4 regions of the Rhodococcus artemisiae genome follow, and region 1 is predicted to be linked to each of the others. Evidence: riboswitches for the same ligand, from Rfam matches in the RefSeq annotation. Region 1 holds a riboswitch; each other region holds the start of a gene.
The links. A riboswitch is a leader RNA that binds a small molecule or an ion and turns the genes downstream of it on or off. The one in region 1 is predicted to bind S-adenosylmethionine.

Region 1 (7,811 bases):
CGCAGCGGGTGTCGCGCTACCGTGGTTGGCGTTCCTGATCGTGTGCGCCGGCATCCTCTACCTGGTGATCCGGTTGATCGCCCGATCGGGACGGTCTTCCGCCGGAAATCCCGGCGAAGCCACCGACGAGAGGACCGACAACGATGCGTGAGGTCGATCTGGCTGCACTGGAAACCGCACTCGCCGAGGGAGCGCCCGTCATCGATGTGCGCGAACTCGACGAATACGTCCAGGTGCGGGTTCCGGGCGTGACGCACATTCCGCTCAGCGAATTCGTCGCACGAGTCGAGGAGATTCCTGCAGCCGAGACCGTGTACATCATCTGCGCGGTGGGTGGACGCAGCCTGCAGGCCGCCGATTACCTGTCCGGGCGTGGCATCAACGCGGTCTCCGTTGCCGGTGGCACCGACGGATGGCAGCAGTCGGGCCGTCCCGTCGAGAGCGGCGCCTAGCACTCGCCCCTCGTCCGACAAACGGTACAGTCCGAACGAATGGCACACTGCGGCTGTTCAACGAGGCGAAGGATTCATTCGCTCAGAGGCATGGAACTCGGATCAGACCGCGCCGTCGAACCCGTGCTGACGCCACGCCTCGTAGGCCACCACCGCGGCGGCGTTCGACAGGTTCAGCGATCGACGCCCGGGCAGCATCGGAATACGGACCTGCGCCGTGACATGCGGATCGGCGAGCACCTCGTCGGACAGGCCGGTCGGTTCGGGACCGAACAACAGGACGTCACCCGGCCGGTACTCGATGTCGGCGTAGCTGTTCTCGGCATGTGCCGTGAACGCGAAGACACGCTCCGGATTCAGGGTCTCCCATGCCGCCTGGAGATCGGCATGCACCGTCACCGATGCCAGATCGTGGTAGTCGAGCCCGGCCCGACGGAGTTTCGGCTCGGACAGGTCGAATCCGAGGGGTTCCACGAGGTGCAACTCGTCGCCGGTCGCGGCGACCATTCTGATCGCATTCCCCGTATTCGGTGGAATACGGGGCTCATGGAACATCACTCGGAACACTCGATCCAGCTTGCCAGCCGGGCCGTGGCCGGGCGCACGCGGGGGATGCGGCACCGGCGGGGAGCTGTTTGAATCGGGCCGTCGGAAGCACAGCGAGACCGCGGAGGCGAACCATCGCAATGACACGCAGACACGGGGTCCGTCTGGCTCCGCGCGACGCTCTACACGTGTTCGTCGAGGAGGCGAACCCGGACGACCCACCTGCGGTCATGGTGAGTTTCTACGTGTTCGACACGGAACGGGGCGCGAACCCGATCCGCACGCGTGCCGAGGCGGCGACCTGGTTCCTCGATCGATTGCATCGGACGCCGGCGCTTCGCCGACGTCTGCATCGAGTTCCCGCCGACCTCGACTACCCGTACTGGGTCGAGGCGGACATCGACCCGGATCACCACATCCGTTTCACCACGGTCGGCCGCACCACCCGCAGCGCACTGCACAGGCTCATGGCTTCGATGAAGGAAAGCTCCCTCGACCCGGCCCGGCCCCTGTGGGAGGTACACGTGTTGACCGGCATCCGAGGTGTCGCCGACCTCCCGGACGCGTCGACCATCGTCGCGCTTCGTATGCACCATTCGGTCACCGACGGACTGGGTGCCGCCGGGATCGCTCGCGCGCTGTTCGACGACCCGGATGCCGCGCCCACCGGGGGAGGTGCGCCCACCTCGGTTCCGGGAGCACTCCGCGCGGCATCGGCACTACCCTTCCGGTTCGCGCGTATGGCACCTGCGGTTCTCACTGCTTTCCGCGCGCGGAAAGCCCTGACCACACTGACCGCGGCGGGGACGATCACCACACCGACGCAGCACCGTCCACGAACGCGTTTCGACACCCGCGGCAGCGGGCCTCGGCAATTGGGCCGGGTCCGCATGGATCTGCGTGACGTCCGGACCCTCGCTCGCGCAACCGGAACATCCGTCAACGATGTGATCCTGACAGTGGTCGGGGGCGGCCTGCACTCGTATCTCGAGCATCACGGTGAGACCCCGCCCGCGTCGCTCGCGGCGATCGTTCCCCGGTCGACCCGACGCAGATCCGGCGTCGAAACAGGGGACGTCGAAACAGGGAAGGCCCGTGCGGCGAACGAGGTCACGCTCATGTATGTCGACCTGCACACCGACCACGCGGACCCGCTCGGACGACTCCGCCTCGTCGGGGAGTCGGCGAACCTGGAGAAGCAGCGTGTCGCGCGTCCGGAAACGGCGGCGACCACTGCCCCCGTCGATGTCTCGCCCGCACTGGATCTGAAAGTGTCGATTCGTCGCGCCCGCGACCGGCAGATCTCCTCGAGGAGTGACATCGTCGCCCTGGCGAACACCACGGTGACCAATGTGCCCCGCGGTACGGTCGAGGGCCTACGATTCGGCGACAGCCCGGTGGTGGAAGCGCTCGGCACGCCGATGCTCAGCCGGAACTTCGACCTCGTCCATGCGGTGGCATCGCTCGGTGACGTTCTGGATCTGACGTTCCTGGTGAGCGATTCGTCGATGCCGGACCCCGAGGACTACGAACGGCGGCTCGCCTCGGCATTCGGAGATCTGTGCCGGACCTGTGCCCCCGGCGACAACCCGATGGACGCTCGCGGCTGATCCCCGCCGGGGAGGATACGACACCGCCCGCCGCCGGCGAGCGGATACCTGGAAGAATGAGTGGCGTGACTGCGACCATCCTGGACGGCAAAGCAACCCGCGACGAAATCTTCGAGGACCTGGTGGTCCGTGTGGCAGCGCTGAAGGACAAGGGCATCACGCCCGGCCTCGGCACGATCCTGGTGGGCGACGACCCCGGATCTGCAGCGTATGTGCGCGGTAAGCACAACGACTGCGCCAAGGTCGGCATCACCTCGATCCGCAAGGATCTGCCCGCCGATATCACTCAGGAGCAGCTCGAAGCGGCGATCGACGAACTCAACGCCGACCCCGCATGCACGGGCTACATCGTGCAGTTGCCGTTGCCGAAGCACCTCGACGAGAACGCCGCCCTCGAGCGCATCGACCCGGCCAAGGACGCCGACGGACTGCATCCCGTCAACCTCGGACGCCTGGTGCTCGGCAAGGAAGCGGCGTTGCCGTGCACCCCGCGCGGCATCGTCCACCTGCTGCGTCGCTACGAGGTGCCGATCAACGGCGCCCACGTGGTGGTCATCGGCCGCGGCGTGACCGTCGGCCGTCCGATCGGGCTGCTGCTGACCCGCCGCAGCGAGAACGCGACCGTGACGCTGTGCCACACCGGTACCAAGGACCTCGCCGCCGAGGTGAAGCGCGCCGACATCATCGTCGCCGCCGCAGGCGTGCCCGCACTCATCACCGCCGACATGGTCAAGCCCGGTGCAGCGGTACTCGACGTGGGCGTCTCGCGCACTGCGGACGGCCTGCGCGGCGACGTCGCCGACGACGTCCGCGACGTCGCAGGGTTCATCTCCCCGAATCCCGGCGGTGTCGGACCGCTCACCCGCGCGTTCCTGCTGACGAACGTCGTCGAGCGCGCCGAGCACGACGCCGGTCTCTGAGCGACCCGCAGGATGGACAGTTCGGCGCGACTCACACGACTGAACCTGCCGCTGCTGGCGGTCACCCTGGTGATCGCCGCAGCGGTGGTCCTCGTGCTGGCCGATCGCTGGCGCCGGGGCGCGTTCGTGTTCGGCGGTGCGATGATCCTTGCGGGAATCCTCAGGTGGGCTCTCGACTCGGATCAAGTGGGAGTGCTCGCGGTGCGAAGCAAACGTTTCGACGTGGCCGCGATGCTCGCGATGGGCGGAGCGATCGTGACACTGGCAGTCTCGATCGATCCGCTCGGCACCGGATAGAGCACACGGCTCTCAGGAGTCCGCCAGCTCCATCAGTTCGACGAGCAGCTTCGCGACCGCATCGGCCTCGGTGAGGAAGCCGTCGTGTCCGTCGCGTGACTCGAGGACGCGCAGCCGGTCGCAGTGGGGCAGACCGTCTGCGATCTCCTGCTGCAATCGGATCGGGTAGAGCCGATCGGAATCGACACCCGCGACGATCGTCGGCACACGCGTGCTCCCCAACGCGGCTTCGAGGCCACCGCGACCGCGGCCCACATCGTGCCGGTTCATCGCGTCGCTGAGCACCACATAGGTCCCGGGATCGAATCGGTTGACGAGCTTCGACGCCTGGTGGTCGAGATAGCTCTGTACCGCGTAGCGCCCATCGCGCCACGGATCCTCGTCGCCTTGAGGAAGATTCGCGAACCGCGAGTCGAGTTCTTCCTCGCTGCGATACGACAGGTGGGCCATGCGGCGGGCGATTCCCAGCCCCGCCTCCGGTCGGCGGCCACTCTCGTAGTAGTCGCCGCCCTGCCAGTCCGGGTCCGCCGTGATGGCAGCGATCTGGGTGCTCTGGACACCGATCTGGTCGGCGGTTGCACGGGCACCCACTGCGAGGACCAGTGCCGCCCGCACCCGGTTCGGGTGGGTGACGATCCATTCGAGTGAACGCATGCCGCCCATCGATCCGCCCGTCACCGCGGCCAACGTGTCGATGCCGAGAGTATCGAGAAGGGCGGCTTCCGCGGTGATCTGATCGCGGATGGTGATCCGGGGGAATCGCGAGCCCCACGGCTTTCCGTCGGGCGCGGTGCTGCCCGGTCCGGTGGTGCCTTGGCATCCGCCGAGGACGTTCGTGGCCACCACGCACCACCGGTCGGTGTCGATCGGGGCGCCGGGGCCGACCATGCCGGACCACCAGCCGGGGGACGGGTGATCCGGTCCGGCGGGTCCGGTGATGTGTGAGTCGCCGGTCAGGGCGTGCTCGACGAGTACGACGTTGTCGCGGGTGGGCGACAGCGCGCCCCACCGCTGCAGAGCAACGGTGACGTCGGGAAGGATGTCGCCGCTCTCGAGGGTGATGTTGCCGATGTCGACGGTGTCGAGCTGTCCGTCTTCCGCGGGGAGTTCGATCCGCCGACGGTTGGTACCTGCTGTCAAGATGCGACCGCCTCGAGGCCGGTGGTGATGGTCATCCGTGTCCTACTTGCCATGTCGGAGGGCTGGAAGGGGAGCCGGTATCGACAGTTCATCAGCATTTCGAACCTCCCAGGAGCCGGCTTGTCGTCTGCGGTGCGCCGACGACCGTGTCCTCACCCGGAGCACCCCACCCTGGCCGGAGGGTTGCCGACCAGCAAGCCGGGGCTTCGCGCTGGCACTCATGACCTCGTCGGAAGTCTAACGGCTGGGTTCCACGGTCCGATAGGCGGCTCTCGACCTCACTCCGGCAGGTGTCGGACAGGGTGAAAGTTACCGGTCAGTAGTGTTCGTGACGGTCTGACCAGGGTTGTGTGCGGATCGAATAGCAGTACGCTTGTTCTGTTTGGCTCCGTACCGGACGCGTGCAGAGCCACGCTCGGATACCTGAGCTGAAGCCGGCCGTATTCCTGAAGTGCGGCCGATCGGGGACTCGACTGCCGTCCAAGGAGGACACGAACCGCGTATGTCCAAGATCAAGGTTGAGGGTAAGGTCGTCGAACTCGACGGCGACGAGATGACACGCATCATCTGGCAGTTCATCAAAGACAAGCTCATCCATCCCTACCTGGATGTGGATCTCGAGTACTACGACCTCGGCATCGAGAATCGCGACGCGACCGACGACCAGGTCACCATCGACTCCGCACACGCGATCAAGAAGTACGGCGTCGGCGTCAAGTGCGCGACCATCACTCCAGACGAGGCGCGCGTCGAGGAATTCGGCTTGAAGAAGATGTGGCGTTCGCCCAACGGAACCATCCGTAACATTCTCGGCGGCACCATCTTCCGCGCGCCCATCATCATCTCCAACGTGCCGAGGCTGGTTCCGGGCTGGACCAAGCCGGTCATCGTCGGTCGTCACGCATTCGGCGACCAGTACCGCGCGACCGACTTCAAGGTGCCCGGAGCCGGCACCGTCACCATCACCTACACACCGGACGACGGCTCCGAGCCGATCGAACACGAGGTATGCAGGATTCCCGAGGACGGCGGCGTCGTCATGGGGATGTACAACTACAAGAAGTCCATCCAGGACTTCGCGCGCGCCTCACTGTCCTACGGTCTGCAGCGCAATTACCCGGTCTACCTGTCGACCAAGAACACGATCCTCAAGGCCTACGACGGCATGTTCAAGGACGAGTTCCAGCGGATCTACGAGGAAGAGTTCAAGGCGGAGTTCGACGCTGCAGGACTCACCTACGAGCACCGCCTCATCGACGACATGGTGGCATCGTCCCTCAAGTGGGAAGGCGGCTATGTCTGGGCCTGCAAGAACTACGACGGTGACGTCCAGTCCGACACCGTCGCGCAGGGTTACGGCTCGCTCGGCCTCATGACCTCCGTGCTGATGACCCCGGACGGCAAGACCGTCGAGGCAGAGGCCGCACACGGCACCGTCACCCGGCACTACCGGCAGCATCAGCAGGGTAAGCCGACGTCGACCAACCCGATCGCGTCGATCTTCGCCTGGACCCGCGGTCTCGAACACCGCGGAAAACTCGACAGCACCCCCGACGTCATCGAGTTCGCGCAGGCGCTCGAAGACGTTGTCATCAAGACAGTCGAGGCGGGCAGCATGACCAAGGACCTCGCGCTGCTCGTCGGCCCCGAACAGTCGTGGCTGACCACCGAGGAGTTCCTCGGTGCACTCGACGAGAACCTGCAGAAGGCGCGCGCCTCGCAGTAGGACCCGGTTGCTTGGATGGTCGGTGTGCAAGCACGACACGGGCCGCCCTATCAGGGGCGTCCCGTGTGTCCCGTCCGTCGGAGGCGTCGGATACGGTGTCCGACGTGTCCCTCACCATCACCACCGTGAACGTCAACGGCGTGCGCGCAGCGGCCGGCAAGGGCCTGCTCGCGTGGCTCGAATCATCCTCCGCGGACATCGTCTGTCTCCAGGAAGTACGCGCGAGCGAGAAACAGTTCCACACCGCGATCGCGCCGGCGCTCGACGCCGGTTGGCATGTCGGGGGAGCCGAGGCGTCCGCAAAGGGACGCGCGGGCGTTGCGATCCTGTCGCGCATACCGGCGGACGCCGTGCGTGTGGGTTTCGACGTCGACGAGTTCGCCGACTCGGGCCGCTACATCGAGGCGGATTTCGGGGACGTGACGATCGGCAGCCTGTACCTGCCCACCGGTGAAGCAGATACTCCGAAGCAGGACGACAAGGAGCGCTTCATGAAGGGCTTCGCCGCGTACCTGGGGGAGCGCGCCGCCGACGTGATCGCGGCAGGCCGCGACATGGTGGTGTGCGGCGACTGGAACATCGCCCACACCGAGCGCGACATCAAGAACTGGAAGGGCAACGTCAAGAAATCCGGCTTCCTGCCCGGCGAGCGGGCCTGGGTGGATGATCTGCTCGCGACCGGTCAGTGGCTCGACGTCGTACGCGACCTGCACGGCGACGTCGCCGGACCTTATTCCTGGTGGTCCTACCGCGGCAAGGCATTCGATACCGACGCCGGCTGGCGGATCGACTACCACCTCGTGACCCCGGTCCTGGCCGCCCGGGCGACCGACGCGCGGGTCGAGCGCGCTGCGACCTATGCCGAGCGCTGGTCGGACCACGCCCCGGTCACGGTCACGTTCGAGTAGGCGTCATCGATCACGACAGCGTTCACTGCGGTGCTTGTCGACCTCGTTCCGCCCCGGAAACCGGTGCGTGAAATTATCGAGGTCATGTCGACTGCAGATCAGAACGCCACAGCGCAGGACACCCGCCCCGCCGCGCGGCCACGGGTGCTCTCGGGTATCCAGCCCACGTCGGATTCGTTCCACCTCGGGAACTTCCTCGGTGCGTTGCAGCA
Region 2 (7,811 bases), on a different contig from region 1:
GCGAGGTCGGCGATGCGCGGCGCTCCGGGATAGAAGCCGTCCTGACCGACGGGCTGCGCCGTCAGTGTCGGGTCTCCCCCTGCGACCAGCACAACCTCGCCGGGCCGGGATCCGGACACCACCTCTGTCGTGATCCGATGGTCGCTCGGCAGTGCGACCAGGGCAGCCGCCGCCGTGAGCAGTTTCGTGGTGGACGCCGGAGTCATCGGGCGTTCGGGCTCGTGTGACCAGAGCACCGTGCCGGTCGCGGTGTCGGTGACCGATCCGGTGAACGCACCGAGCCCGGGGTTCGTCACGGCAGCTCCGAGTGCAGCGGCGAGCCCTGCGGGGCTGGGAGCGGGTGCCGAGTCGGTGACGGCCGCGACCTGCGGGGCAGCAATGACGGGAGCCGGGGCGGGGATCACCGCGGCAGAAGCAGTGCTGCGCACGTCGTAGACCGCGAATGCGCCACCGACCACGAGCGCGAGGAATCCCACGATCCAGATACCGAGCAGAATCCGGAAGCTCCGACGCTTGCGAGTCTCGAGCCCGCCCTGCTTCTTGCTCTTACCTTGCCCCGCCAACACGCCTCCGCTGTGTCCAACACATTCGGTCCTACACACTCGCGCCCCTGGTGGTCGCGTGGTGGTCCGGTACCTGCACCTACAGCGTAGCGCCGGGACGGTTATCCTCACTTCGGACCATCGCCGCAGATACGGACGTCGTATCGACTGGCAAACATCGACGAAGTGAGGCAAGGCGTGGAGTTCGAGGTCACCATCGAGATCCCCAAGGGGCAGCGCAACAAGTACGAGGTCGATCACGAGACCGGCCGCGTCAAGCTCGACCGCTACCTCTACACCTCTTTCGGTTACCCCGCCGATTACGGCTACATCGAGAACACGCTCGGTGAGGACGGCGATCCGCTCGACTGCCTGGTACTGCTGCCCGAGTCCGTGTTCCCCGGGGTGATCGTCGATGCACGCCCGGTCGGCATGTTCAAGATGGTCGACGAGGCCGGCGGCGACGACAAGGTCCTGGCAGTTCCGGCCGGCGACCCGCGTTGGGACCACATCCAGGACATCAGCGATGTGCCGCAGTTCGAACTCGGCGCGATCAAGCACTTCTTCGTGCACTACAAGGACCTCGAGCCGGGCAAGCATGTCGAGGCTGCCGATTGGACCGGCCGGGCCGACGCCGAGGCCGAGGTCACCGCATCGATCGCGCGGCTGAAGGACAACGGCGGGCACTGAGCTCCGCAGGACACCGAGATCCCGAAGACGAGACCTCCCGGCCGATCATGGAATCGGCCGGGAGGTTTCTCTCGCTCGAGGTCGCGTTCCGGCAGCCCTGAACGCGCTGGCAGCCCTGACGTCCTAGCGACCCCCTGACGTCCTAACGACCCCTGAACACGGGGGTGCGCTTCTGCATCACCGCGGTGATCGCCTCGGTGAGGTCTTCGGACGGCAGGAACGCCGAGTTCCACGCGGCGACGTAGCGGAGGCTGTCGTCGACCTGCGCGGAGCGCGTGTGGTCGAGGACGTCCTTGATGCCGTGTACGACGAGCGGCGGGTTGGCTGCGATCTCCGCGGCGGTCGCATGCGCCGCGGCGAGTGCAGCAGCGGCGTCGTCGAAGACGTCGCTCACGAGGCCGATCTTCTCGGCACGTGCGGCGTCGATGTCCTTGCCGGTCAGCGCGAGTTCACGCAGGTGTCCGTCGCCGATGATCAGGGGAAGGCGCGCGAGGCTACCGACGTCGGCGACCATTCCGACCTTGACCTCGCGGACGCTGAACTGGGCGTCGGCACTCGCATAGCGGATGTCGGCCGCCGAGATGAGGTCGACACCCCCGCCGATGCACCAGCCCGAGATCGCGGCGACAACGGGTTTGCGGCAGTCGGCGACCGCCGTGATGGCACCCTGCATGCGCTTGACCATCGCGTGGAAGTCGGTGCGGGGCTTAGCCTGTGCCTTGTCGGCCAGCACCTGCCCGAGATCACCGGCCATGGCCGGGAGGTCGAGGCCGTACGAGAAGTGCTTGCCCGAGCCGGTGAGGACGACAGCGCGGACCTCGGGATCTGCGTCGAGTTGTGCGAAGACCTGTGGAAGTTCCGACCAGAAGTCCGGTCCCATCGCGTTACCCTTGCCCGGGCCGATGAGCGTGACCTGGGCTACGTGTTCGGCGCGCTCGACGGTGAACGCCTTCCAGCTGGATGAATCAGTCATTACCCGAGAGTAATATCTCGACGGGCAAACCGCACCGAGCTTCCGATCACGTCGATCCTTGCGGATCCGGTCCCCGCGTTCCCGTCACAGCAGGCACCGGTTTTCATAGGGTGGCATCATGCCCAGGCCATTGCACCCGAATGCTGCCCGAGTCGCCGACACACTCATTGCCCGAGGACATCACGGCCTGATCACCACCCAGTCGGCTCCGGTACACACCGCGGAGCAGGCAGCAGCGGCCGTGCGGGTCGACATCGGAGCCATCGTCAAGTCTCTCGTGTTTCTCCTCGACGACGAGCCGGTCCTTGTTCTCGTCTCGGGCGCGCACCGGGTGTCTCTCGAACGCACCGGCACCCGGTTGGGTGGCACCCTCGTTCCCGCACCCGAAGACTTGGTCGCCGAGGTCACCGGGCAGCAGCTCGGTGGCGTGGCTCCACTCGGGCACCCCACCAACCTGCCGACCTACGTCGACAGTGCGCTGGCGGGATACCCCGAGCTGTGGGCATCGGGCGGGAGCCTGGGCACCCTTTTTCGCACCTCGTACACCGAACTCCTGCGGGTGACCGCGGGGGTCGACGTCGTGGTCGACTGAGGGGAGGTACCGAGCTCCCGGCAGGTCAGGATGCCAGGGCGACGCCGGGGCCGTCGGCGAGCCTGCGAGCGAACTCCACCGACGACGACGAAACCTCGATGAGGCCGCGGGATCCGAGCCACGGCAATGTTCCGTCGATGACATTGTCGACGGTGACACCGCCGCCAACCGGGATCAACGTGACACCATCGGCAACCTTCACAGCGTGAATGTCGGCGATCAGGCCGGCCAGTCCACTCGGAGTGCCGACGTAGGACAGGCCTGTGGCTCCCCCACCGTCCTTACGCCACGCATCCTGGGCACGGCGACGAGCAAGACGCGCCTCGACGTCGACGATCACTTCGAGGTCGACCAGCACGGTGAGGGTATCGGGATCGCGGCCCTCCGCGGAGGCATCGGCGCGCACCCGATCGCGGATCTTGCGTGCTTCCCGAAGATCGGCGGCGCGCACCCTCACCACGGTGGCCGGAGCAGCACTGAGGTCCAGCGGGCCTCCGCCGTCACGATCGACGGTGAGGTCGGCCCACACATCGGGGCCGGGACCCTCTACGAACTCGACCGCGACACGCAGGGATTCGACCGAGGAGATGTTGCTGTAGGACATGGAGAATTCCTCTCGATTTGCCGAGTACGGCATCGAAAAAAGGGGAACGGGAACCTCGTCAGTCCGAACAGATGCAGGAGGCCGTGCGGCACAGATCGACGTGACGACGGCACCACTGCACCGCTGCCTCTGCCGAACTCCACACTGCCATGACGTAAATCCTACTGATCTTGTGGGGAATTGTCGATCGCAACGGCGATCGTCAGACGCACTCCGCAGCACCGTCGCCCGACTGCGTGAGACCGGGACGGGTCTCCGGCGACGGGCTCCAGGCTCCGTCTGCCTTGGCGTACGACCACGACGGCCCATCCGCCACCAGCTGCCGAAGCGCCGCGAGCAGACGGTCGACGTCTGCCGAGGAGCTTCCCAGCCCCAGGGATGCGCGCACCGCACCACCGGGAAGGCCCACGCGGGCGAGCAACGGGTGGGCGCAGAAGCGGCCGTCGCGAACCCCGATGCCGTGTTCGGCCGAGAGATAGGCGGCGATCTCACCGGGCTCGAAACCCTCGATACCGAAGGTGACGATTCCGACGCAGTCCGTCGAATCATCCCACAGGCGAAGGATTTCCACGCCGTAGATGTCGCGCAGGCCCTCGACGAGCTGCGCGCACAACAGCTCCTCATGACGCGCGGCTGCCTCAGCGTCGTGTGATGCGAGGGTGTCGCACGCGGCGGCGATCGCCGCGACCCCCAGCACATTCGGGGATCCGGCCTCATGGCGCGCGGGTGCGCACGCCCACTCGGTGTGATCGAGGGCGACCTCGCGCACCGCGCCGCCCCCGGCGAGGTACGGCTCCGCCTCATCGAGCCAGTCACGACGCCCGACAAGCACCCCGGCACCGAACGGTGCATACAGCTTGTGGCCCGAGAACGCGAGGTAGTCGACGCCCAGCTCAGCAAGATCGACGCGACGATGCGGAACCAGCTGGGCACCGTCGACGAAGATCCGCGCACCGCACGCGTGGGCGAGATCGGCGAGTTCGGCGATCGGAAGCACCTCGCCGGTCACATTGGAGGCTCCCGTGATGGCGAGCAGTGCCGCCGGCGCACGCTCGAGCTCGACGGCGATCCGCCAGACGGTCTCCGAGACCGAATCCGCAGCTTCGACCACACGAGTGTTCTTCCACGGCAACAGGTTCGCATGATGCTCGATGTCGAGCACCACGACGTCGCCGGGGACTGCACCGGCCAGCAGGTTGATCGAATCCGTGGTGTTGCGGGTGAAGACCACGACCTGGTCCTCGTCGGCGCCGACGAACCGGGAAACCGACTCGCGTGAATCCTCGTAGCTCGTGGTGCTGATACGCGATGCGTATCCCGCGCCGCGGTGCACGCTCGCGTAGAACGGCAACAGTTCGGAGATACGGTCCGTGACGCTCGCGAGAGCCGGTGCGCTGGCCGCATAATCGAAGTTCGCGTAGGTGCAGGTCCCGCCCTGCACGAGAGGAACCTGCACGTCACAGCCCGACACGCGAGCAAAGGGAGAGATACAGGTGGCGGTAGCAACAGTCATGACGAATTTCCCTTGTGTATCAGGGACCCGTCGGTGATCGCCACGACGATGGTGAATCGTTCGCCGGCGGAGTCCGCGCTTGCTGCGCCCAGGTTCGGTACGTCAGCCAGGTCGTCACCCGGAGCACCCCACCGCGGCGGAGGGTTGCCGACCAGCGAGCCGGGGCTTGACGCTGGTACTCATGACCTGCCGAAGACAATGACACCGGGCACACTTCGTGTCAAGTCGATACCCGATCGAGGCCCGTCCCCCGATCTCGCGCGGAAGTGAGTTCCTCCTTCTGACCTGCGCAGAAGTCGCCACCATGCTTTGCTCTGATGCGTGATGCAACACCGTACGACCTCCGATTCGAACGCACCGGAAATTCATCTGCCGTCCACCTTCACGTGAGATAAACCGGATCGCCCAACCGAGTAGAAGGACAGCGGATTGTCTGCTCAACCCCCGCCCGCAGCCGACGACACGTCGCTCGTACCGGAAATCTTCCTGCGCGGATCGCATGCACCCGCGCCACGCACACTCGTCGACGTACTGCACGCCACCGCCGAATCGCACCCACACGCACCCGCGATCGACGACGGCACCACGATGCTCGAGTACTCCGAACTGCTCGACCTCATGGTCGCGGGAGCCCGCGGACTCGCGGAGGCCGGTGTGGGCGCCGGCGATCGCGTCGGGGTGCGAATGTCGTCCGGGTCCAAGGACCTCTACGTCACGATCCTCTCCATTCTCGAGGCGGGTGCCGCCTACGTCCCGGTGGACGCCGACGATCCCGACGAACGCGCCGAGCTGGTCTTCTCCGAGGCGAAGGTCACAGCCATCGTCACGGACGCGGGGATCGGTCCCGGAACTGCACCACCGGCCGACGAACCGGACGTGCGCAAGCCGACCCTCGACGACGACGCGTGGATCATCTTCACCTCCGGTTCCACCGGCACCCCCAAGGGCGTCGCCGTCACACACCGCAACGCCGCAGCCTTCGTCGATGCCGAAGCGAACCTGTTCTGCCAGGACGAACCGCTCGGCTCCCGCGACCGGGTACTCGCCGGTCTTTCCGTCGCCTTCGACGCGTCGTGTGAGGAGATGTGGCTGGCCTGGCGGCACGGCGCGTGCCTCGTGCCTGCGCCGCGTTCACTGGTGCGCTCCGGTATGGACCTCGGCCCATGGCTGGTCTCGCGCAACATCAACGTCGTCTCCACGGTCCCGACCCTCGCAGCGATGTGGCCCGGCGAGGCGCTCGAAGCGGTGCGTCTGCTCATTTTCGGCGGAGAGGCATGCCCGCCCGACCTCGCCGAGCGGCTCGCGGTACCGGGGCGCGAGGTATGGAACACGTACGGCCCCACCGAAGCCACCGTGGTCGCCTGCGCGGCCATCATGGACGGCACCGGTCCGATCCGTATCGGTCTGCCACTCGACGGCTGGGATCTGGCGGTCGTCGATGCCGAGGGCAATCCCGTTGCCGAAGGGCAGGCAGGCGAACTCGTGATCGGCGGTGTCGGGCTTGCCCGCTACCTGGACCCGGCGAAGGACGCCGAGAAATACGCCCCCATGCCGACCCTCGGCTGGGACCGCGCATACCGCAGCGGCGACCTCGTCGTACTCGACATTGCCGGACTCCTCTTCCAGGGCCGCGCCGACGACCAGGTCAAGATCGGTGGGCGCCGCATCGAGCTCGGCGAGGTCGACAATGCCCTGCAGAATCTGCCCGGTGTCGCCGGTGGTGCGTGTGCGGTCCGCAAGACCTCGGCCGGAAGCTCGATCCTCGTCGGCTACATCGCCTCGACCGACCCCGACTTCGACGTGGCATCGGCACACGACCTGCTGTCCGAACAGCTTCCCGCCGCACTCGTGCCGCGTCTCGCGCTCGTCGACGAACTGCCCACTCGCACGTCCGGGAAGGTAGATCGGAGCGCCCTGCCGTGGCCGCTGCCCGGCGCCGACGCCGATTCGGTGGAGGCCCTCGGTCTCCCTCCGACCGCCGAATGGGTCGCGGCACTGTGGTCTTCCCTGCTCGGCGCCCGAATCGAGGGGCTCGACGACGACTTCTTCGAACTCGGCGGAGGTTCCCTGTCCGCCGCGCAGCTCGTCACCGCACTGCGTGAGCGCTATCCCGAGATGACGGTCGCCGAGCTCTACGACCGACCTCGGCTCGGGTCCCTCGCCGCCTATCTCGACGAACTCGCCCCGACGGAGACCGCGGCACCGCGCGAGGTCGCCCCTGTGTCGCGATGGGCGCAGTGCCTCCAGCTCGCCGCGACAGTGCCCCTCACGACGCTGACCGGCCTCCAATGGATCACGTGGCTCGCGATCCTGAACAACATCATCGCGATGGCCACCGATGTTCCGTGGACGGTGACGTTGTCGTGGTGGTGGGTCTCGGCAGGCATCGTCGTGTTCCTTTCGCCGCTCGGCCGGATGAGCACCGCAGTCCTGGGCGCCCGGCTGCTCCTGCGCGGGCTGAAGCCGGGGAGTTATCCCCGCGGCGGCGCCGCCCACCTGCGTTTGTGGACCGCGCAGCGGCTGTCGGAGGCGTCCGGCGCAACCAACCTTTCGGGTGCACCGTGGATGCGTCAGTACGCGCGGGCGCTGGGCGCGAAGATCGGCCAGGGCGTCGACCTGCACACCCTTCCCCCGGTTACCGGGATGCTCGAACTCGGCGACGGCTGCTCGATCGAGCCCGAGGTGGATCTCTCGGGGTACTGGGTGGATGGCGACGTCGTCCACATCGGGAGCATCCGCATCGGAGCCGGTGCCTCGATCGGTGCGCGTTCGTTCCTCGCCCCGGGTTCACGCGTGGGCAAGAACGCCGAGGTCGCTGCCGGCTCGGCCGTGTTCGGCCGCGTCAAGGCAGCGCAGCATTGGGCCGGTTCGCCCGCACAGAAGACCGGAAAGGCCGA
Region 3 (7,811 bases), on a different contig from region 1:
CTGCGCCTCCCGTCGACGCGATACCGAAGTCGTCCGGAATGAAAGCGAGTTCGACGCCTGCGCGGTCGGCGCTTCCGACGAGGTCGACCCAGTAACGGGCGGCGAAGAGGTCTTCGGCACGAGAGTCGTCGCGGCGCCAGGAACTCGGATGAGCACCGGTGCCCGCGAACTCGATGGCCAACAAGAACTGTGAACTATCGGACATGCCGAACCTTCCCGGGGATAGCATCGAGCAGCACTCGGGTGTACTCGTGCTGTGGGTTGTCGAAAATCTCTGTGGTGGCGCCGAATTCCACGACCTCACCCGAGCGCATCACCGCGACAGTGTCGCTGATCTGCCGGACCACCGCCAGGTCGTGCGAAATGAACAGGTAACTGAGCCCGAGCTCGTTCTGCAGGTCGGTGAGCAGATCGAGGATCTGCGCTTGGACGGACACATCGAGCGCCGAAACGGGCTCGTCGAGCACCAGCAACTCTGGGTGCAGAGCGATGGCACGCGCGATCGCCACTCGCTGTCGTTGTCCACCGGACAGTTCTGCCGGTGTGCGATCGAGATGCGCGCTCGACAGGGCGACCTGGTCGAGGAGTTCGGCGACGCGCGTCGCCCGCTCGGACTTCGACCCGATGCCGAACGCACCGAGCGGTTCGGCGACGATGTCGCGGATCGTCAGTTTCGGGTTGAGCGAGGCGTACGGATTCTGGTGCACGATCTGCACCCGCCTGCGCAGTGCCCGCAGGTTCCGTCCCCGAAGCGCGGTGATGTCGTTGCCGTCGAACCGGATCCGACCCGAGGTGGGGGTCTCGAGCCGTATCGCTATGCGCGCGACGGTGGACTTGCCCGACCCCGATTCACCGACCAACGACACCGTACGCCCCCGCGGAACCTCGAAGGAGACGGTCCGCACCGCGTCGAGCGAGTTCCGTCGATCGATTCGGAAGGTCTTCGACACATCGGTCACGGTGAGCAGCGGCTCAGCCGGCACACGGTCGGGCCGTACGGTATCCGTGAGGCTCGGGGCCGCTGCGAGCAGCGCCCACGTGTACTCGTGTCGCGGGTTGTCGAGCACGTCCAGCGCGGGACCGGACTCCACCACCTGACCGTTCTGCATGACGACGATGCGGTCGGCGCGGTCCGCCGCCACACCCAGATCGTGAGTGATGAGCAGCACCGCCGTGCCGGTCTCGGCGATGCGTGCTTCGAGGTGATCGAGGATGCGTCGCTGCACGGTGACGTCGAGTGCACTAGTCGGTTCGTCGGCGATGACCAGGTCGGGGCCGCAGGCCAGGGCAATCCCGATGAGTACCCGCTGACGCTGGCCCCCGGACAGGGCCTGGGGGTACTGCTTCGCTCGCAATTCCGGGTTGTCGAGTCCGGCTTCCTCGAGGATGCGCAGCGCCTCGAGTTTCGCGGTCCGGCGGTCCGCGAGCCCGTGGATACGCAATGTCTCCGCAATCTGGTCGCCGATCCGGATCACCGGGTTGAGCGATGTCGTCGGATCCTGCGGGACCAAGCCGATTCGCGCGCCTCGTACCTTCTCGAATGCGCGTTCCGGCAGTGTGTCGAGGCGCTGACCGTCGAACGTGACGGTGCCGCCCACCACGCGTCCACTACCGGAGAGCAGACCGATGATGGCGTGTGCGGTCGTCGACTTGCCCGAACCGGACTCTCCGACCACTGCGACGACTTCCCCGCGCGCGACCGTGAATCCGACACCGTCGACTGCCACGACCGGATCGTCGTCGCTGCCATAGGTGACGCGCAGATCGTCGACTTCGAGAAGCGGTGCGGTCTGTGTGCTCATCGGCCACTCCGATCGTCGACGGCATGACCGATGCGGTGTGCAGCGAGAACGACGGCGACGATGACGAGACCGGGCAAGGTCGTCATCCACCACGCGGTGGCCAGATAGTTACGGCCCTCGGAGATCAGCGAGCCCCATTCGGGGGTGGGTGGGACTGCACCGAACCCGAGGAAGCTCAGGGACGACACGGCCAGGACCGCCATCCCGAATTCCACCGCTGCCAGCGCGATCACCGGAGCGTACGCGTTGCGCAGCACATGGCGGATCAGCACGGTGTGCCAGCGGACACCGGAGGCGAAAGCCGCTTCGACGTACAAGGCGTGACGCACACGCAGCACCTCCGAACGCATGACGCGGGCGAAGTTCGCGACAAGCCCGATCCCCACGGCGATCGCGACATTGAGAGTGCCGAAGCCGAGAGCCGTGACCAAGGCGAGGGAAAGCAGCAAAGCGGGGATGGACAGCAGCACATCGACGATCCGCATGAGGACCGCGTCGACGAGTCCGCCGGCCGCACCGGAGAGCAGGCCGATGAGCGAGCCGATCACGATGGCGATGCCCACTGCAACCAGTGTCGCGGTCAACGACAGTGCCGCGCCGTGCACAACTCGGGTGTAGACGTCTCGGCCGATGTTGTCGGTGCCGAACCAATGCGCGAGACTCGGCCCCTGAAGTTTGTCGGCGGGCACGCCCTGCAGGGGGTCGCCGGACGCGAAGAACGACGGGAACACCGCGAACCCGATAGCGATCAGCAGCACGGCGGCGGAGATCACCACGACCCAGTTGCGCCGCGCGGTTCTCACCACGCTGCGGAGGGCGGCCGGTTTCGCGGATGTCGCTACCCGAACCGGGGAGCCTACTCGAACCGGCTCTCGAATCAGAGTGTCAGACATGAGTGCTCACCTTCGGGTCCTTGTCGATCGTCGAGTCCGGATCCGGCCCGCTCCGTACCGATTCGCCGCTTCCCGAACGAGCGTCGGTGCCACCCCGTGCAGCGACGATCCGCGGATCGATCAGTGGGTAGAACAGGTCCACAACGAGGTTGACGATCACGAACACCACCGAACCGAACACCACGATCCCCAGCACCACCGGAATGTCCTGGGCCATCACGGACATCTGGGTCAGGCGCCCGAGGCCCGCACGGGAGAACACCGTCTCCACGACAACCGACCCTGCGATCAGATTGCCGACGATCACGCCGGCGATCGTGAAGGCCGGGATGCTGGACAGCCGCAGAGCGTGTCGCGTCTGGACGCGCCACCTCGATGCCCCCTTCGCTCTGGCAGCCTCGATGTACGGCTGACGCGCCGTGGTCTGCAGGCTCACCGCAAGCACCTGTGCGATGACTGCACCGGTGGGCAGCGCAAGTGTGATCGCAGGAAGCAGCAGGTGCTCGATGCCACCTTCACCGAACGCCGGGAACAGCTTCGCACGGAACGAGAACAACTGGAGCAGAATAAGTCCCACCCAGAAGGTGGGCACAGCGACACCCAATGGAGGCAGCGAGAACAAGACGTTCCGCAACCAGCCGACACGCGTGTAGGTGGCGAGGAAGGCAACGACGGTACCGAATGTCACCGCCAGTACCAGTGCGAACGACGCGAGGGCAAGGGTGCTCGGCAACGCGTCGGCGATAGCCTCCGTCACCGGTCTGCCGGTGGAGATCGAGATTCCGAAATCACCCCGGACCGCACTGCTCAGCGCATTCCAGTACTGAACCCACACCGGCTGATCCAGGCCGTAACGAGCCTGCAGCTGCTCGATTGCGGCAGCGTCGACCGGTGTTCCGTTGTCGGAACCGGCCACCATGCTCACCGGATCGGACGGCAGAAGGAAGAGCACGCCGAACGAAACGGTGAATGCAGCCCACAGCACGCCGACGGCCTGGAGGAAGCGGGAAGCGAGGTAGCCCACCATGACTACTCGCTGAGCCAGGTGTCGAAGAACTGCAGGCGTGCCGACGCTTCGAACTTCAAGTCTTGCACCTTCGGTCCGGCACCGATCGCCTGCGACAACTCGACCGTCGGAATGAACAGGGCGTTGTCGATCACGAGTTGCTGAGCCTCCTCGATGTAGCCGTTACGTGCCGCCGGGTCGGTCGTGGTGAGCTGTACGGTGAGAACGTCGTCGAGTTCCGGGATCGGACCGCGCTGATTGAGGTTCCGGCCCTCGGTGCCGAACGCTGTGCGCAGAATGTCGCCATCGGCGCGTGTGCTGTTGTAGTACGTCGTGTCGTAGTCTCCGGTGTTCTGGCGGGCGGTGGTCTCGGGCGTAGACACCAGATCGAGTTGCAGGTCGACACCCACCTCCCGCAGTTGCTGCTGGACGAGTTCGAGAATCGCCTGGTTCCCGGCGAACACCGAACTGAACAGCACCGAGAAGCTCAACCTCTCCCCCTCCTTGACGCGGATACCATCCTCGCCCGGAACCCATCCGGCGTCGTCGAGGATCTTCGCCGCCGCATCGGGGTCGTAGGTGACCTCGTCCAGCGCGACGTACCCCGGTGTCACTGAGGCGAGGGCACTCGTCGCGGGCTCGAAGTCGGGGCCGAGAACCGTGTCGACGAGTTCGGTCCGGTTGATCGCAGGGATCAGTGCACTACGGACGGCGGGATCGGAGAGTACGCCGCGGCTCACGTTGGGCTGGAAACCGAACGGGAGGCCAGGATTCGGCGTCGTCAGAATGCGGCCACCGACACCTTCGATCTGCGGAGCATCCTGCGGAAGGGCATCGGAGACCGCGTCGAGCTGATCGGACGCAAGAGAACCTGTGCGAACACCGGATTCGGGAACGATGGTGAATTCGATCCGGTCGAGGTAGGCCTCACCGTCGTGCGCGAAGACGTCCGATCCCCAGGCATATCCGGCGCGCTTGACGAGCGTTGCCGACCTGTCCTGCTGGTAGTCCTCATACGTGAAAGGTCCTGTGCCGGACAGCTCGCCTGCGCACCGTTCCTCAGCGCTCTTCGCGACGTCCTCGGCGGAGAGGAACCCTAGTTGATGAGTCGAGGTGGCCTGGAGGAACGGCGCGTTGGGCGCCGAGAAATCGACCCTGGCCGTGTGCTCGTCGATCACGGTGGTACCGGTGTAACCGGTGAGGTACCCGGTGGCCTGCGGAGCCTTGACACCGCCGAGAGTGGCCACGATGGAATCGAAGTTGCTCTGCACCGATTCTGCGGTGAAAGGTGTTCCATCGCTGAAGGTCACCCCGTCCTTCAAGTGGAAGGTGAATTGTGTGGCGTCCTCGTTCACATCCCAGCTCTCGGCGAGCCACGGCGTGATCTCGCCGGTCTCGGGGTCTTGATCTGTGAGCGAGTCGACAACCTGACGAGCGACATAGATGGTCTGGTTGCTGCCTGCCTGCGCGGGATCGGCGCACGTGGGGGCCTGCGACAGGCCGTACCTGAGCGTGCCCCCGGCCTGCGGGGTACCACCACCCTGCGTGGCGGCCGACTCTGATCCGCACGCGGACAACCCGACGACCAGCGTCGCAGCGACACCCACTGCCGGAATCACACGACGGGATGCATGAATGAACGAGAAGGACACCTGAACTCCGTTGTCTCTACACAACAGCGATCTCTGCGAGGCAGCGATCACCACATGACAGCGGCGACATCGAACCGGAGCGATGTCGCCGGATGAGGGTTGGACGGGTCGACCGTCAACAGATGTCGGCACTGTGCCGGCACAGGTCGATATGCAGGCACGACCACGTCACCACGACATCTTCGTGTGTCATGAACAGTCCTCCATCGTTCCCGGCGGTAGCACCCTCACCCGATGCAGGGGGTTGCTGCGACGTCGTCGAGCCAGGTCTCTCGGTCGCTCTGGATGGTCGTCACCGACGCTAGTCATTTCTTCGGCCGCAGCGAACCGTTCGCCTCACCACGATTCGAATTATTTCGTGCTACGCCGGGGGCCACTATCGTCACCGAATCCGCGACTATGCTTCCCTACCCCGCGAGGCCGTTTCATGACCGTTCGAACCGAGCCCACACTCGACACCGCCACCTCGGCCCAGATCCTGTTCGAACCCCTCACACTGCGCGAGGTGACCTTCGGTAACCGCATCTGGCTGTCGCCGATGTGCCAGTACTCCGCAGTCGAGGGAGTGCCCGGCGACTGGCACCTCGCGCACCTCGGTGCGCGCGCAGCGGGCGGGTTCGGTGCGGTGGTCGCCGAGGCCACCGCCGTCACACCGGACGGGCGCATCAGTCCGCAGGACACCGGGCTGTGGAACGAGGAACACACTCGCGCGTGGTCTCGCATCGTCGAGTTCGTTCACGAACGCGGCACCCGCGCCGGCATCCAACTCACTCACGCGGGACGCAAAGCGTCGATCCACCGCCCCTGGGACGCCGAGCAGGGCAGCATCCCTCCGTCCGAGGGCGGCTGGGCCGGCGTCGGACCCGATTCGTCGGCGTTCCCAGGACTCGCGGAGCCGCACGAACTGACGTCCGGGGAGATCGGTGACATCGTCGGCGCATTCGGTGACTCCGCCCACCGGGCCGACCGCGCCGGATTCGATCTGCTCGAACTCCAGGCCGCGCACGGCTTCCTCATCCACTCCTTCCTGTCGCCCTTGGGCAACACCCGCACCGACTCCTACGGAGGTTCTTTCGAGGGACGGGCCCGCCTACTCGTCGAGATCGTCGACGCCGTGCGAAGGCAGTGGCCGCAGCACAAGCCGCTGTCGGTCCGGTTCTCGGCGACAGATTGGCTCGACGGGGGTCTCACGCCGGACGACATCGTCGCAATCTCCGATCTTCTCGCCCCACGCGGCGTCGACCTGATCGACGTGTCCAGCGGTGGCCTGCTACCCGCAGCAATTCCGCTCGAATCCGGTTATCAGGTCCCGCTGGCACGCGAGGTTCGCAGCGGCACCGACCTCGCAGTCGGTGCAGTCGGTCTGATCGACGACTCCCGGCACGCCGCGCAGATCCTGGAGGACGGAAGCGCCGACGTGATCTTCCTCGGTCGCGCAGCACTCCGGGATCCGAACTGGCCGCTGCGCGCCGCGAAGGACCTGGGACTCGAGGCTCGCGAGCGTCTGTGGCAGCACCAGAGCGTGCGTGGCGACTGGACTGAAGTCACAGAGTCATGAGCTCGACGCTGCTCGACGCCGCCCGTCCGCGACGGCCAGCACAAGCGAGAGGGCGATCATCACCCCGCACACGATCAGCCCCGCAGTGGCCGCGCCGGCGAAGTCCGCCGGGTCGGTGGAGAGCGCGGACAGGTACAACCCTGACACGGCCGCGATGGTCACGGTCGCCGACAACCTCTGCGACAACTGCAGGAAACCGGCGGCGACACCGTGCCCACCGGGCGGCGACGACTCCAGTGTGAGCACCCGATTGGGGGCGTCGACCATTCCACCCGTGAGTCCGGACACGACGGCAAGTGCCACGAACACCGCAATCGGTGCGGCAAGCTGGGCCGCACCGATGTAGCCACCGATCACGGCGAGCTCGACGAGGACAGCGACAGCGACAGCACCGCGACCGACTCGAGCCACGATCCGCCAGCCTCCGGAGGAAGCAACAGCCATCGCGAGCGAACCGGCGGACATCACCACCGCCGCGTACAGCGCGGGATACCCGAGGCCTTCTATGAGGTACAGGCCGACCACGGCATTCAGTGAGACGACGGCACCGAACCAGAACATTGCGACGAGAGTTCCGAGGAGGTAGCCGCCGGAGCGCGTCAGCGCGGGAATCAACACTGGATTGCCGAAACGGGTCGCGAATCGTTTCTCCCACCAGAAGAATCCTGCGATCGCAAGGCCCGCACCTACGATCGAGGAGCCGACCACCTGCGGAGGGACGTCGGCGACCACGGGAAACATGAGCAGTGCCGTGATCACCGCGAGGAGGAACAACCCACCGATGTCGATACCGGTGCGCGTGCCGGATTCCCGGTGGTCGGGCTCGAGGTAACGCACCGTCAGCAACAGGGTGAGCACCGCGAACGGGACGTTGAGCAAGAGCAGCAACCGCCATCCCAC
Region 4 (7,811 bases), on a different contig from region 1:
GAGGTCCGGCTGTGCCCGGTGCGCGCAGGGTCGTCAGCCCCCCGACCTCCCTGTCACCCTCGACCGCGCGAATACCGGCGTACTCCGGCCCGTAGTCGTTGAAGTTCCAGCCGAAGGCGGTTTCGTAGAAGGCACGTGACGTAGGAAGGTCGGTAGCGCCGAGTTCGATGTAGTCGATTGCGTGATGTGTGTTTCCCATGAGGCCATGGTGAACCTACCCACCGACATCCACCGAGTGACCCGGCATCCCGTCACGACGCCCGTGCCTCGCTCGATCGAGGCGGTGACTGGATCGTCTCCGCGCTCTCCGATCGCCTCCGCGGGCCGACAATCACCGATCGCACTCCGCCCCGGGCGATCATCGAACGGACGATGCCCGATTTACGCAGGACTCGTGCAAGAGCATCCGTGTCACCGGTGTCGTGGAGTGGTTGCGACGAGGCGCCGAGCAGGATCTGCGGTTCGGGGCTCGATCGGCTTCCTTCGATGAGCAGCGCTTCCTCGTCGACCTCGCGAACCACAACCTCGCTGTGCCCGGACATCTCCCCGAGCAGTAGAAGCACGTATTCGATATCGGTGCCGGGGTCGTGCGTGGCGATCAATCTGGCCCGGTGACCGCCGCACGTCAGGGCCTCGTCCAATTCCAGGGGCACCCGATCGGAGTCCGAGATGTCGATCCGATCGGCGGTATCGTACGAATATGTCGTCGATGTCCTCATGACATCCTCCGATCTTCGTTCCTTGCCACACCAGCATCGCAGTGAGGTCCGACACGAACTCGGGTAGTTCACTACTCGTTTCCGCCCGTGACGTCCCCGATGGTGCGGTCGATCTCTCGGGTGACGAGATCGACCGCACCATCGGCGTCCATCCCCGCAACCAGCACGGATTGTGTCGCACCGTTGCTGAGTGCCACCAACCTCATGGCCTCGCCGTGCGCCTCGACCTCGGACAGGCCGGCGCGACGAAGAAGTCGCTCGGCCTCGCCGACGGTCCCACGCGACGCCTCGGCAAGGAACGACCTGATCCACGGATCGTTCGTCGCCTTCGCGAGATAGGCATACCAGACCGAGACACCCACACGCGAGGGTGCATCGGTGGGAACAGGCTGGATGAGCAATGCCGCGAGAGCCGATCTCGGATCGCCGGCGGACCCACGTTCGCGATAGTTCTTCTCGGCACCGGAGACCATCTCCTGCGCTCCGGACCGGATCAGATGATGCTTCGATTCGAAGTAGTGCTGGATCCTGCCGATCGAGACGCCGGCCTCGACTGCCACCGCCTGAAAGGTCACCCCGTCGATACCTCGTTCGTGGATCACGGCCCACAGGGCCCACACGAGCTCTCTGCGACGCTCGGCATGGTCGACCAATTTCGGCATGACAGAATTTTACAATATTTCTATACTGCAAACAGTTCGGATCGTCGAAATCGAGGAGAAGACACATGAGTGAGCGCACCGTAGGCACACACGCCCGGCCCGACCATCCACCACCCACCCGCCTTCACCACCGATTGCTCCGTCACCGATGGCTTCGCCGTAGCGGGTTCGTCGCGATTGCAGCGCTTGCCACACTGGGCGCAGTAAGTGTGCAGCAGTTCTTCTTCGGAGCTCCGAAGGTCGGGCACTTCCGCGACGAGGAGGGTCGCCGCACCTACCTCGAGGCGTATGAACAGGCGATGTCCGCACTCCCGTCCCCTACGAAAACCCTCGACGTCGCGACCCGCTTCGGCTCGGTTCGTGTCTACGAGTGGAGTTCACCCGAAACCGAGGACACCGCTCCGGTCGTCCTGGTACCAGGCCGGTCGTCGGGTGTCCCGATGTGGACCGAAAACCTCACCGAGTTCGTGCCACACCGACGCGTCCTCGCCTTCGACTCGCTCGGTGATGCCGGGTTGTCGGTGCAGAGCGTTCCGCTGACCTCCTTCGGTGACCAGGCGACGTGGATCGACGACGCACTCGACGAACTCGCAGCCGAACCCGTCCACATCGTCGGCCATTCGTTCGGCGGCGCGATTGCAGCGACATACGCACGGCGATTCCCCGATCGCGTGCGATCGCTGACGCTCCTCGAACCCGTCTTCACCTTCGCCTATCCGTCCGCTCGCATGATGGCCTGGACGATGGTGTCGAGCCTCCCGCTCCTGCCGAAGACCTGGCGCAACACCGCCCTCGGCAAGGTCGGCGGGGCCGAGTTCGACCCGAACGACGACATGGCACATATGATCGCTGCGGGCTCGGAGCACTATTCGGCAGCACTGCCGACGCCCTCACCCTTCAACGACGACGAGATGGACTCTCTCACCATGCCCACCTATGTCGCCGTCGCGGAACGGGATTCACTCGCAGGCGGCGATACCGCCGCGCAGCGGGCACGAACGCTCCCGCGCGCGACGGTCGACATCTTCCCCGAGACCACCCATTCCCTACCGATGCAGGCGAAAGAGCGTCTGGCGGTGGATCTTCCCTCGTTCTGGATCGAGGCCGAACAGATCTGATCCGAATCGTCACCGCCCGGGCACGTGGGTCAGCGCCGGGACACGCTCCGGCACACACTCGGTCCAGTGATCAGGAGCGGCGAGGGTGAAGGTCGCGGGCACGTGCGGATCGGAACCCGGCAGAATCAGCACCCGCCACTGCGGAACCCAGGTCCCGATCTCCCCACCCGCGTGGGCCACACGGGCGATCGCGGCGGCGTCATGATGCCGGAATACGAGCCGTATTCCGTCCCAGGACAATTCGACGCGAGTATCGTCCAGCACGCACACCAGCGCACCGACACTGAGGTCGGAATCGTCGAAAGCCTTACGGGCGCGGATGAAATGGACGTGGTGACCGTCGCCGAACGAGGAGCACTCGTGGACGTCTGCGTGATCGGTACTGCGGATACGGTCGGTCATCGTCATACCTCCGGGTCGGCCCCGGGCGGGGCGCTCGTGCCCGGGCCGGTCGGCCGCGAGCCGCTTCGTCATCCGAGCCACCCGCGAGCGTGGGGTTGGCGTGCCGTCAAGTCGGAGCTTGGCGACGGCATCTCGTGAAGCACCGCCAATATACATGAGCGAGAGACCTCACAACCCGAGCGACCCTCCTCGGAGGAGAACGCAACGCATCCTTATTGCCCCGAAACGCGCTGGTGACGGGCACTACTGACACTGGTCGGGCACTGTTCGCACCAGGAGGTTGCCGTGTCCTACGTTCCACCCGCCGAGTTGGCCCGCGCGATGGTCGACGCCGGCCAGAGCAAGGTCCTCATGTCCACTCGCGACACCCTGATCAGGGCGTATATGGCCGGTGCCATCCTCACGCTCGGAGCGGCATTCGCGATCACCGTCACGGTGCAGACCGGCAACGCACTCCTCGGAGCGATCCTCTTCCCGGTCGGATTCTGCCTGCTCTACCTGCTGGGTTTCGATCTACTCACCGGAGTGTTCACGATGGTCCCCATCGCCTATCTGGACAAACGTCCGGGGGTGACGATCAGCTCGATGCTCCGGAACTGGGGACTGGTCTTCGTCGGCAACTTCCTCGGCGCCTTCACGGTGGCCGTGCTGATCACATTCATCATCACCTACGGCTACTCGATCCCACCGGACGCGGTCGGTGAGCGTCTCGGCGAGATCGGCGAGGCCCGAACCCTCGGCTATGCAGAGCATGGCGCTGCCGGCATGGCGACCCTGTTCTTCCGTGGAATGCTGTGCAACTGGATGGTGTCCACCGGCGTCGTCGCAGCGATGATGTCGAAGAGTGTGCCGGGCAAGGTTCTCGTCATGTGGATGCCCGTCATGCTGTTCTTCTACATGGGATTCGAGCACTCGGTCGTCAACATGTTCCTGTTCCCGTCCGGTCTGCTGCTCGGCGGAGACTTCACCCTCGGTGACTACCTGATCTGGAACGAGATCCCGACGGTTCTGGGCAATCTGGTCGGCGGTGTCGTGTTCGTGGGTCTCGCCCTCTACGTCACCCACGTGCGGACACAGCCCAAGCGCGCAGTCACGACACCGCTTCCGGATCGTGCCGCAGCGACCGACAAGACACCTGAAACCGTGTGAAGGGACGGTTCGGGGACCTCCGGTTCTTCCGAAAACTCGATGCCTACTCTGATCGGATGCCGTCCTTCACACCGATCTCTCCGGCTGCGCTTGCCGAACTGCTCGCCGAGCGCGCATGTGCACGACCGGACCGCGTCGCCATGGCCATTTCGGCCGCCGATGCCGCGGACCCCATGGATCTGGCGAACCGGGTGGTCGAAGCCCTGCGCACCGCGGGACGTCCCGCGCACGCGGTGTCACTCCACGACTTCGTGCGGCCGGCGTCGCTCCGTCTCGAACACGGGCGTACCGATGAGCAGAGCTACCGGTCGAGTTGGTTCGACTACGACGCCCTGGACCGTGAGGTGGTCTCGTCCCTGAAGAAACGGCAGCGTTTCCTGCCGCGGCTGTGGGACGAGACCACCGATCGTTCGGCTCGTGTCCATCGGATCGATGCCGCCGACGACCACGTTGTGGTCGTCGCGGGCCCGATGCTCCTCGGCCGTACGCTCGAGTTCGATATGACCGTCGAGCTGAGAATGTCCCGGGGTGCGCTCGAGCGACGGACTCTTTCGGATGATCGGTGGACGATCGCGCCATTGCTCGCGCACGACGCCGAGGTCTCTTCCGAGGCCGACATCGTCGTGCGTTTCGAGCATCCCGCTCGGCCCGCGGTGCGCGACGGCTGAGCTACCCACTCGCCAGGGTCTTGGCGAGGGGCGAGGGGAATCTCGGCATCACCCGCACACCGCCGAGCCATTGGTCGAGCCGGGCAGCTTCGTCGGTGAGGAATGTTTCCGCATCCTTCCCTGCATCCTCGAGCATGTGGAGTCGGACGGCGCCGTCGTCGTCCTGCCACCACGTACCGACGATCCTGCCGTCCCACCACGCGGTCGGTCCGGCGTTTCCGCTCGTGTCGAAGAGTTGCTGCTTGTACGGGCCGAGATACCACTCTCGCTCGAACCACCCCATCGTCGTGGGATCTAGCGACGGCAACAGTGCGCCCCACGGCTCGACAGTCGGCGCAGGGTCGAGATCGTCGGGAAGCAGGTAGCCGGTACGCCCGCCGAGGTCCACTTCCACCGCCGCGAGTTCGGTCAAGGCGGCTCGGACCCCTCTGACGGTAGTGCCGAGCCACCACTTGATGTCGGCTTCGGTGCCCGGCCCGAATGCGCGCAGCCACATCTCGACGAGGTCCCGAAGCCCTTCCGCTTCGCTTCGCGGTTCGATCTCCTCCCCCAACCATGCGGCTGTGCGCGCCCAGTTCGGTCGCGAGATTCGCCAGGGCCCGTTGTTGGAGGCCCGGACCACCTCACCCGAGGCCGAGAGCACCGTCATCACGCGCGGAGCGAAGGGCACTTTCCCGCCCCACGATTTTCCGATGCCGTACTCGATCGATGCGTCGAGAAGAGGTATTTCGGAACGTAATTCGGATGAGGTGGCTTCCCGGCCGTCGGCCAGGGCATCGAGGACCTCCGCGGTGGCCTCGTCGAGCCACTGTGCGCCGTCCTGGTGCAACCCGGCACGTTCGACGTCCTTGATCACGCTGCGGCGCTGGGCGGCCGCGACCCTACTGCTTGCGCCGGCCTGCGCCGCCGGCAGCGCCGCACGCGGAAACACGAAGACGGTGCGACGCATCGCGAGGTGCTTGACCAGAGTTCGGTCCGTGTAGAGGGCGTCGTCGAGTTCGGCCACGGAGAAGTCGTCGACGCGCGACCACGCCGACAGATACACGGTCGTGGGATCGGTGCCGTGCAGGCACACCATACTCGTGGCCGCCTCGACTGCATCGGGGGCGCGATGCGCCGGGGCAATGCGGTGGCGAGCCGCGAGGCGCGCTCTGCGTTCACCGACGTCGACAGTCCGAAGCACCATGCGCTCACTCTAGATGCGGGCACCGACATGCGTTGTTACTGTCCTGTCGTGGCCTGGACCGAAATTCGCGATTCCGCCGAGTTGACCGAACTTTTCGGCAAGCCGACCTTCCGCGCGGCACACAAGGTACGTTCGAGGCTGCACCCGTACGACGTGGATTGGCTTGCCGCATCACCGTTCTGCGTCGTCGCCACGACCGACGAGACCGGTCGATGCGACGCATCACCCAAAGGTGATCGACCCGGCAAGCTGGCGTATGTGATCGACGACCGCACCATCGCACTCGCCGAGCGCCCCGGCAACCGGCGCATGGACGGCTTCCGAAACATCCTGCGGAACCCGTTCGTGGGAACTAACTTCTTCATCCCCGGACGCGGCGACACCCTACGGGTCAACGGGCGCGCGCGCCTGGTCAGCGATGCGCCGTTCTTCGACGACTTCGTCGTGCGGGATCACCGTCCGATCCTGTGCCTCGTGATCGAGATCGAAGAGATCTTCCATCACTGTGCAAAGGCATTCATGCGGTCCGCGTTGTGGGATCCGGACACCTGGGAGCCGGACGCGCTGCCCTCGGTGGCGACACTTTCGAAGACGATGGTCCCCGACGGTCCCGAGACCCTCGAAGAACTCGAGCTGTATTACGGTCCGTCCTACGCCGACCAGCTCTATCGCCCGCAGCACCCGGCACCCGGTAGTCGGTGAGGAGCGCGGTCAGCGTCGTAGCTCGGGCGGGAATCCGCCGGTGGCAACCGGCCCCCAGGAGTCGATGGTTATCCGGATGAGCGATTTGCCCTGCGCGCGCATCGCGTCGCGGTATTCGTCCCAGTCCGGGTGTTCCCCGGATATGCCACGGAAGTAGTCGACGAGCGGTTCGACCGCCTCGGGTATGTCGAGCACCTCTGCGACGCCGTCGACCTGGACGTACGCGCCGTTGAACTCGTCGGACAGGACGCACAGGGTTGCGCTGGGGTTGCGGCGCAGGTTCGCCGATTTGGCCCGCTGAGGGTAGGTGGCGATGACGATTCTACCGTCGTCATCGACGCCGAGAGTCACGGGCGAGACCTGCGGCGCACCCGATTCCCGCCACGTGATCAATACGCCGCGATGCCGGGGACGGACGAAGTCGAGCAGTTCGTCGCGCGAGACGTGGTCAGCGGTTGCGATTGCCATGATGCCCAGGATAGGTGGCGTGCCCGCACCCGGCCTCGGTGTTCGGACACGTCTCGGTGTTCCGGAAACGACTCGGTGTTTCGGAAACGACTCGGGCCCGGAGGCCACAGCCCCCGGGTCCGACGCTCGACAGCCTACTGCTGGGCGCTGCTGATCCCTTCAGCGGAACCGGTGAAGAAGTCGAGTGCGCCGAAGAGGTCAGCGGCGTTGACGAAGAATTCGGCGAGGTCAGCGAGCATGATGTAAATCCCATCTTTGGAGAATCAACAGCGGTCCGGTCGCGGCAGCGACCGCGATTCAATTGTTACCAGAGAAATCGGATTCCGCAGCCCGACACACTGAGAAACAAATCACATTCCGCCGGTTCCGATCGAATCACGAACTCATCACGGATGTGCGATGATCTTCATTTATGCAGTTCGGACGTGTGGCCTTGCCGGGAATCTCCCATTCGTAAGGGATTTCGACGGCGCCTCGAAATCAATCTCGAAAATTATCGGGAGAAGATCGAATTACACATCGTCGAGCAAACTTCCCCTCCTCCATAATGCACACACCGGACAAAAGGAAATTACCTGCCACTCCGACTGCCTGTCGCCCTCATGACGGGGCCGCACCGAGACACACCGCCGACTCGGGGGCGGTCGGCGCCCTGCACGGCCGTCGGCCCCCTATCCTGAGTGGGTATCTGTCCGCGAATACACACACAGAGAGAACCATGAGACGCGCCAAGCGCA

Region 2: linked by a shared signal. The riboswitch ahead of Q7514_RS14400 (aminotransferase class V-fold PLP-dependent enzyme) and the one ahead of metX (homoserine O-acetyltransferase MetX) in region 1 are both predicted to bind S-adenosylmethionine.
Region 3: linked by a shared signal. The riboswitch ahead of Q7514_RS12240 (ABC transporter substrate-binding protein) and the one ahead of metX (homoserine O-acetyltransferase MetX) in region 1 are both predicted to bind S-adenosylmethionine.
Region 4: linked by a shared signal. The riboswitch ahead of Q7514_RS01730 (hypothetical protein) and the one ahead of metX (homoserine O-acetyltransferase MetX) in region 1 are both predicted to bind S-adenosylmethionine.

Annotation. Positions count from the first base shown of each region.
Region 1 is NZ_JAUTXY010000003.1:44,918-52,728, forward strand. It holds gene Q7514_RS07760 (DUF4349 domain-containing protein) at 1-151, shown strand, start outside; gene Q7514_RS07765 (rhodanese-like domain-containing protein) at 144-452, shown strand; gene Q7514_RS07770 (tRNA (cytidine(34)-2'-O)-methyltransferase) at 555-1,019, opposite strand; gene Q7514_RS07775 (wax ester/triacylglycerol synthase domain-containing protein) at 1,139-2,608, shown strand; gene Q7514_RS07780 (bifunctional methylenetetrahydrofolate dehydrogenase/methenyltetrahydrofolate cyclohydrolase) at 2,674-3,528, shown strand; gene Q7514_RS07785 (DUF3017 domain-containing protein) at 3,541-3,825, shown strand; gene metX (homoserine O-acetyltransferase MetX) at 3,838-4,965, opposite strand; SAM riboswitch class IV at 5,077-5,191, opposite strand; gene Q7514_RS07795 (NADP-dependent isocitrate dehydrogenase) at 5,468-6,691, shown strand; gene Q7514_RS07800 (exodeoxyribonuclease III) at 6,796-7,599, shown strand; gene trpS (tryptophan--tRNA ligase) at 7,684-7,811, shown strand, end outside.
Region 2 is NZ_JAUTXY010000006.1:17,530-25,340, reverse strand. It holds gene dacB (D-alanyl-D-alanine carboxypeptidase/D-alanyl-D-alanine endopeptidase) at 1-566, opposite strand, end outside; gene Q7514_RS14420 (inorganic diphosphatase) at 741-1,232, shown strand; gene Q7514_RS14415 (crotonase/enoyl-CoA hydratase family protein) at 1,375-2,205, opposite strand; gene Q7514_RS14410 (YbaK/EbsC family protein) at 2,324-2,797, shown strand; gene Q7514_RS14405 (hypothetical protein) at 2,823-3,401, opposite strand; gene Q7514_RS33195 (putative leader peptide) at 3,460-3,552, opposite strand; gene Q7514_RS14400 (aminotransferase class V-fold PLP-dependent enzyme) at 3,604-4,914, opposite strand; SAM riboswitch class IV at 4,985-5,101, opposite strand; gene Q7514_RS14395 (Pls/PosA family non-ribosomal peptide synthetase) at 5,344-7,811, shown strand, end outside.
Region 3 is NZ_JAUTXY010000004.1:464,364-472,174, reverse strand. It holds gene Q7514_RS12260 (LLM class flavin-dependent oxidoreductase) at 1-205, opposite strand, end outside; gene Q7514_RS12255 (ABC transporter ATP-binding protein) at 195-1,802, opposite strand; gene Q7514_RS12250 (ABC transporter permease) at 1,799-2,695, opposite strand; gene Q7514_RS12245 (ABC transporter permease) at 2,688-3,722, opposite strand; gene Q7514_RS12240 (ABC transporter substrate-binding protein) at 3,725-5,353, opposite strand; SAM riboswitch class I at 5,554-5,645, opposite strand; gene Q7514_RS12235 (NADH:flavin oxidoreductase/NADH oxidase) at 5,781-6,911, shown strand; gene Q7514_RS12230 (MFS transporter) at 6,906-7,811, opposite strand, start outside.
Region 4 is NZ_JAUTXY010000001.1:349,009-356,819, forward strand. It holds gene Q7514_RS01710 (VOC family protein) at 1-199, opposite strand, end outside; gene Q7514_RS01715 (hypothetical protein) at 252-719, opposite strand; gene Q7514_RS01720 (TetR/AcrR family transcriptional regulator) at 791-1,381, opposite strand; gene Q7514_RS01725 (alpha/beta fold hydrolase) at 1,447-2,499, shown strand; gene Q7514_RS01730 (hypothetical protein) at 2,509-2,901, opposite strand; SAM riboswitch class IV at 2,929-3,041, opposite strand; gene Q7514_RS01735 (formate/nitrite transporter family protein) at 3,187-4,050, shown strand; gene Q7514_RS01740 (nucleoside/nucleotide kinase family protein) at 4,107-4,718, shown strand; gene Q7514_RS01745 (winged helix DNA-binding domain-containing protein) at 4,720-5,904, opposite strand; gene Q7514_RS01750 (MSMEG_1061 family FMN-dependent PPOX-type flavoprotein) at 5,953-6,606, shown strand; gene Q7514_RS01755 (PPOX class F420-dependent oxidoreductase) at 6,616-7,074, opposite strand.